Regions from separate parts of the Pseudoalteromonas sp. Ld20 genome, predicted to be linked through region 2. Evidence: riboswitches for the same ligand, from Rfam matches in the RefSeq annotation. Region 2 holds a riboswitch; the other holds the start of a gene.
What was found. A riboswitch is a leader RNA that binds a small molecule or an ion and turns the genes downstream of it on or off. The one in region 2 is predicted to bind lysine.

Region 1 (3,209 bases), on a different contig from region 2:
TCAAGAAGTAATGACGCATCGCTTTGTTCGTCGCGGTATTTTACGATTAACGCGCATGACATGCTTAAACCTTGCTCGCGTGCCCATGCGTTTGATGCCGGACGAGAACCTGGTATAACAATCGCGTATTCTGGAATAGGTTCGCCTTTATCAAGCTGACGCTCATTTACGCAGTCATATACAGGGATAGTGGCTGATAAACGTACGCCAGGGGCAAGTACTGCGCCTTTTTTAACGACTACGCCTTCAACAATCACACAACCTGCGCCAATAAATGCGTCGTCTTCAACGACTACAGGGCTTGCGCCAATTGGCTCAAGTACGCCGCCTAATTGTACTGCAGCGCTTAAATGTACATTTTTACCTACTTGCGCGCACGAACCAACCAAGGCGTGGCTATCAACCATAGTGCCTTCGTCAATAAATGCACCAATGTTTACATACGCTGGTGGCATGATAATCGTGCCTTTAGCAACATGTGCACCGCGGCGAACACTTGAGCCACCTGGTACCATACGCACACCATTTTCAGCAGTGAATTCTTGTGGTGCTAGGTTATGTTTATCTACAAAACCACCAGCGAATTCAGTATTAGTGCCGTTTTTAAACGCTTCTAAAATACCTTTTTTTACTTCAACGTTTGCATGCCATTGGCCGTTATCGTCTTGTGTTGCTGCGCGTACTGCGCCCGATTCTAAATTATTTAATAGTTCTAACCAGCTCATTATAAAAACCTGTATTTAATGCCAAGATAAAATGGTGTTATTTGCATTACTGATACAATCAGTTTGCGTTAACTCAAGGTGCGTTAAAGGTGGGCGCAAATACGGGCTAGTAATACGCCCTTGTAAATGCATCAATACTTTAACGGGAATAGGATTTGCCACGGCGAACAAGCTTTGAATCGCTTGTGACCAATCGGCAAATAAATTGGGGTGTTGGCCGCTAAGGCTACGTTTTACAAATTCATGGGTTTGTGTCGGCCACGCATTGGCTGCAACAGACACTAAACCTTTTGCACCCGCTTGGGCAAAGTAAGGCATAAGTGCGTCATCACCACTAAAAATAGCTAACTGTGGTGCGGCATTTCTAAAACCTTCAAACTTGGCGATGTCGCCACTGGCTTCTTTTAGCGCCCATAAATTTTTATGATTTTTTAAATTGCTAATTACGGCAGGTGGAATATCAACAGCGCTGCGCCCTGGGACGTTATAAAGCATGCATGGATGAACACTGGCATCGAGTAGGTTTTCAAACCAGTGGGTTTGACCAATCACGCCTGGCTTTGCGTAAAGAGGAGAGCCAAGTAAGTAGCCGTGAATAGGCAGTTTATTGCAGTATTCAACCCAAGCAATTTGTTGTTTGAGGTTCATACCGCCAACAGCAACCATAAGCGGTACGGTCGGATTTAATTGGCATACATGTTCAACAATGGCTTGTTGCTCTTTAAGCGTTAAGGCAAGGCCTTCGCCTGTGCTGCCAAGCAGTAAAATGCCGTTATTTGCTGCTTGCTGTTGCGCAACTAATTGATCAAGAATCGCATAGTCGACTTCGCCAGCGTCAGTAAAAGGCGTTACAAGTGCTGTCCATAAAGGATAGTTGTTTAAATCAAAATTGTTTTTCATCTACAACGAACTTATAGAGTGTTCGATGAGTATGCTGTGGGGTACGTGAAAGTGCGCCGCATCGTAGTCATTCGAACTAATATAATCCGAAGAGCGAATGGGCTTAATATAATAGGGCGCAATGGCCTTATCATGCTAAGACCAGAAGCTCTCCACCAAAAAATTTAACAGCAGCGCTGTTATTGGTGACAGTCGCTGGGATTCAACCCAGTCGCCCGAAGTAACCCTTCACAAAAAATGTTACTTCTCGGCGTTAATTCCCCTCACGTATGATCATTGGAGTGTGTGCTCCTCACATACGTTACCTGAATAACGCACCTCTTCTAGCCCACAGTGTAAGTTTCATTAAATAAAAAACTTACACCTTAAATAGGGGTAATGGCAGTGATTAAAGCATTTTAGCCGTCTAGGTGTCAAGTTGGCTTTTGAACGATCGCTTCGAGAGGGTGGTTACGTATTAATGTTTTTTTTCGTACACTAGCAAACAAAGTCGGTTTAAGGGTATTCAGTAATGGAAAAATTTCAGGAAATTTATCAGCGAGCAGCGCAGCGTAAAGGCAGTGAAGCGATGCTTGAGCAATTGCTTTACGCGCCGCTTTCTAATAAGCAACTAAAATGCTTGCCTGATGATGCATGGCTTGAAGAGTTTACCCGTAAGGTATTTCAAAGCGGCTTTTATTGGTCGGTTATTAATAGTAAATGGACAGGCTTTAGAGAGGTTTTTTGGGACTTTAATGTAGAAAAATTACTGATGATGCCACCTGATATGCTAGAGCAAAAAGCAACTGACGAACGTATTATTCGCAACTTTAAAAAAGTACAAACTATTCCAGAAAATGCATATATGATTCACGACGTTGCTCAGCAGCATGGCAGTTTTAGTCAGTTTGTGGCTGATTGGCCAAGTGACGATATAATTGGTTTGTGGGCGTATTTTAAAAAGCACGGTGCACGTTTAGGGGGTAACACAGGCCCGTACACACTGCGCGCATTAGGCAAAGATACCTTTTTGTTGTCGCGTGATGTTGAGGCTTATCTTCGTGGGCATAAAATTATTGATGGTGGTTTGCAAACTAAAAAATCACTAAATAGCGCACAGCACTTTTTTAATGAATTACAGCAGCAAAGTGGCTTAAGCCTCCAAGTGCTGAGTTTATTAGTGGCATACAGCGTGGGTGATAACCGCGTTGGCATACAAACAACCGAAGCCTAAGGAATCCAATGAAACTTGTTAGTCGCTATACTCACATTGCAGAAGATTTTGCAGTCCCTGATTTACCTAGCCCTGTTGTTGCACCAACTTTATTACTTTGGAATGAGGCGGTAGCTAAACAGCTCGATATTCAAGTGAGTCCGTCAGAGCGCGCATCCATCTTTAGCGGAAATACCAGTAACAGCACTGTTGCGGCCGTTGCGTTGGGGTATTCAGGGCATCAATTTGGGCATTTTTCACCACGCTTAGGAGACGGCCGCGCGCATTTATTGGGTGCCGTATCTGATCAACATCAACAGCTGTGGGATATTCAGTTAAAAGGGTCCGGTGCTACGCCATTCTCTCGTGGTGGTGATGGGCGCTGTGCTATT
Region 2 (3,209 bases):
AAGTTACCAGCTCATCATATTAGCTCTGAATTTGACGAGCCTAGCAGTAAATTACTCATACATATAACGGGCAGTAACACCGTGTTTAGCAGTTGCCTGTCGCACTCAAACTGTTTTGTCGGTGCCGCGCTGAATATTGAGCGAATTGAGTTTGGTTTTGATATTGAAAAAATAAGCACAAAGCGCCCATTTGAAAAGCTCGCAAAGCATTTTTACCACCCTGATGAAGTAAATTTAATAACGCAAAATCAACAACAAGGCGCTGAGCGATTTTTTAGAATATGGACCTTAAAAGAAGCACTCGCTAAAGCCACTTGCCAGCCGATTGCTAAATTACTGAGTCCCAATGTGTTTGATCAATTAACGCAGGCTCATTTGCGCGCTGTAAGCTGCCAATATAATGAGTTTGATGTGAGTGTAGTGAGTAATCAGAGCACTGACTGGCAGTGCTCTGTGGTAAATACTATCGACCAATTACGCGGCGTTTTGAACTTCTAATAAGCGGCTATGAATAGCTTGTACAACGCGATCCGATTCAGCTTGTTCGACCAAAAAGCATAAGTTGTGCTTACTAGCACCATGGCAGATTAAGCGAATATTAAAATCACTTAATACGTTCATTAAATTCATTTCGTGCTGACGTAATTGAATTTGTGAGCCAATCAGCGCCACTAGCGTTAAATTGTTCTCTACCGAGACATGGCAAAACTCTGCTAATTTATCTAAACAGTCTTGATCAAGCTCAGGACGCGATGCATTTGGCGCGTTATCCAATGTAATAGCCACGCTTATTTCTGACGTGGTAACTAAATCAACCGAGATATTAAACTCGCTTAAAATCGTAAACACGCGCGCTAAAAAGCCGCTGGCTAATAGCATTTCAGGGCTCTTAAGCGTAAGCAATAACTGGTTTTTACGCTGTGTAACTGCACGAATACCTGGCAATTGTGATTTTTCACGTTCAATCCACGTACCACCACGCTCTGGTTCACGGCTCGAACCTACAAAGACGTTAATGTGACTACGGCTTGCTGGTAAAATAGTCGCAGGGTGTAGCACTTTAGCGCCAAAAGTGGCCATTTCTGCTGCTTCATCAAAGCTTAAGCGCGCAATCGGTGTTGCTTTGGCACATAAACGTGGATCAGTACTAAATATGCCCACTACGTCTGTCCAAATATGCACGCTTTTGGCGTTAATTGCCTCGGCTAATAATGCTGCGCTGTAATCTGAACCGCCACGACCAAGAGTGGTCGTTTGGCCATGCGCATCACTGCCTATAAAACCTTGTGTGACAATAACGTGCTCAGCTAATAGCGGGATCAAATGCTCTTTCGCAGCCGCAGCGGTGGCCGCTACATCTGGTGTAGCCTTTGAAAACTGGCTGTCTGTTTTTAATACTTGGCGCACATCAAAACGAATTGCGTTTAAACCATTCAAACGCAGCACCTGAGTAAATAAATACGACGATAAGCGCTCACCAAAACTCAGGAGTTCATCTTGTTGTTGTTTTGATTTAACGCCTTCACTGGCTAAAGCTTGAAACGCTTTAATAGTTTCGTCAAAGCCATGGGCTAAGTCCGCATCAAGCGATAGCTCATTTAAAATAGCCTCTTGAATGGCTAACACGCCGGTGATGTTTTCTGCGCGTTCATCCATTGAGATATCTTTTTTACACAATGCAACAAGGTGATTAGTGACACCTGCACTGGCACTTACAGCCACTACGCGTACATTGTTATCGGCTACAATAATTTCACTGCAACGACTCATAGCGTCAAAGTTGGCCACACTGGTGCCGCCAAATTTTGCTACTACGTGATCTGTTTTTTGGTTTTGTGCTGACTGTTGCGCGTTATTAGCAGCTAATTGGGTATTCATGTCGTCTCCTTTTGTGGCATTCAAACCACGGTAATACAAGAAGAACTTGGCAAGGGGGTGCTCGATAAGAAAAGTCCACTGCCAGAAGCTCTCCACCTAATTTGGTGACAGTTTTGAGGATTCAGCCCCATAAACCGAAAAACCACTGTGACGTGCAGTTGTTTTCCTCGGCGAATATTTCCCTCCTTAATGGTCGTTGGCAGTCGTCGCCTCACATTAAGTACCTAAATACCGCACCTCTTCTGAATGTTAGATTAATTGCATTTTATAATTGCCAATTAAAATAACAAAGCCCACATAAAGTGGGCTTTGAAAGTTATCGTTTAGACGTCTAGCTGTCAAGTTGTTTTAATTAATAAAGGTCATTAAATAAAACTACCTGCTAGATATGAGCCCATATAACCGATTGTATACGCTATTAATAAATACAACGACATACGTAAATAACTTAAAAATGTGAGTGCTTTTACTTTACTCATCGCAATAATACCTGCCGCAGAGCCAATAATAAGCATTGAGCCGCCTACACCAGTTGCATACGTGAACGACAACCATTGTTGCGGACTCATGACTATTTCAGCTTTAAGCAGCGCAGCAGTCAGCGGGACGTTATCTACCGCAGCAGAGAGTATACCCATTAAGTAGTTTGCATACTCTGGTGCCATTAACTCATACAAATTCGTAAACTTGCTTAGCATACCCACTTCTTTTAGCGCACCAACAAGCAGTAGTACACCCACAAAAAACAGCAGCGTGTCGTATTCAATTTCACGAATGTAGTCGATGATTTTTTTGTTGACGTCTTTTTTGCGCATTAAAAATTGCGCCGTCAAAAACATTAACGATAAACCAAACAAGAACGTTAACAATGGAGGTACGTGATACATCACACTAAGTGTCAGCGTTGCAATAATCGTCGATAAGAAAATAACGGCAATGGTTATATCCGTTTTTTCAATTCGGCGATCTTCTTGCTTAGTAAACTGCACCGCACCGTTTAACCCAAATGACAGCATAACGGCCAATAAAGCAACACTAAATAATGCAGGGGCAATTAACAGTAGTAAATTTCCAATACTGACTTTACCATCAAGGAAAATCATCAAGGTTGTTACGTCACCAGTAATTAACGACACACCACCAGAGTTAACACTGAAGATGATTAACGTTGCGTACTTAATCAGTTTTTTCGGGTCCAGTTTTAACGACATAACAACGGCCAATGAAATTAGCGTCGCGGTAATGTTGTCTGAAATCGACGAGAATAAAAATGAAAAGCCACCAATCAAGAACATTAACTTTCGCTCGCTAATCGAGCTTGGCATGATCTT

Region 1: linked by a shared signal. The riboswitch ahead of dapA (4-hydroxy-tetrahydrodipicolinate synthase) and the one ahead of lysC (lysine-sensitive aspartokinase 3) in region 2 are both predicted to bind lysine.

Annotation. Positions count from the first base shown of each region.
Region 1 covers NZ_JBISHB010000030.1:40,389-43,597, forward strand. The annotation lists gene ACJJVX_RS05875 (2,3,4,5-tetrahydropyridine-2,6-dicarboxylate N-succinyltransferase) at 1-725, opposite strand, end outside; gene dapA (4-hydroxy-tetrahydrodipicolinate synthase) at 741-1,625, opposite strand; lysine riboswitch at 1,763-1,956, opposite strand; gene ACJJVX_RS05885 (DNA-3-methyladenine glycosylase I) at 2,137-2,838, shown strand; gene ACJJVX_RS05890 (protein adenylyltransferase SelO) at 2,847-3,209, shown strand, end outside.
Region 2 covers NZ_JBISHB010000041.1:45,846-49,054, forward strand. The annotation lists gene ACJJVX_RS15870 (4'-phosphopantetheinyl transferase family protein) at 1-498, shown strand, start outside; gene lysC (lysine-sensitive aspartokinase 3) at 475-1,878, opposite strand; lysine riboswitch at 1,956-2,128, opposite strand; gene nhaD (sodium:proton antiporter NhaD) at 2,244-3,209, opposite strand, start outside.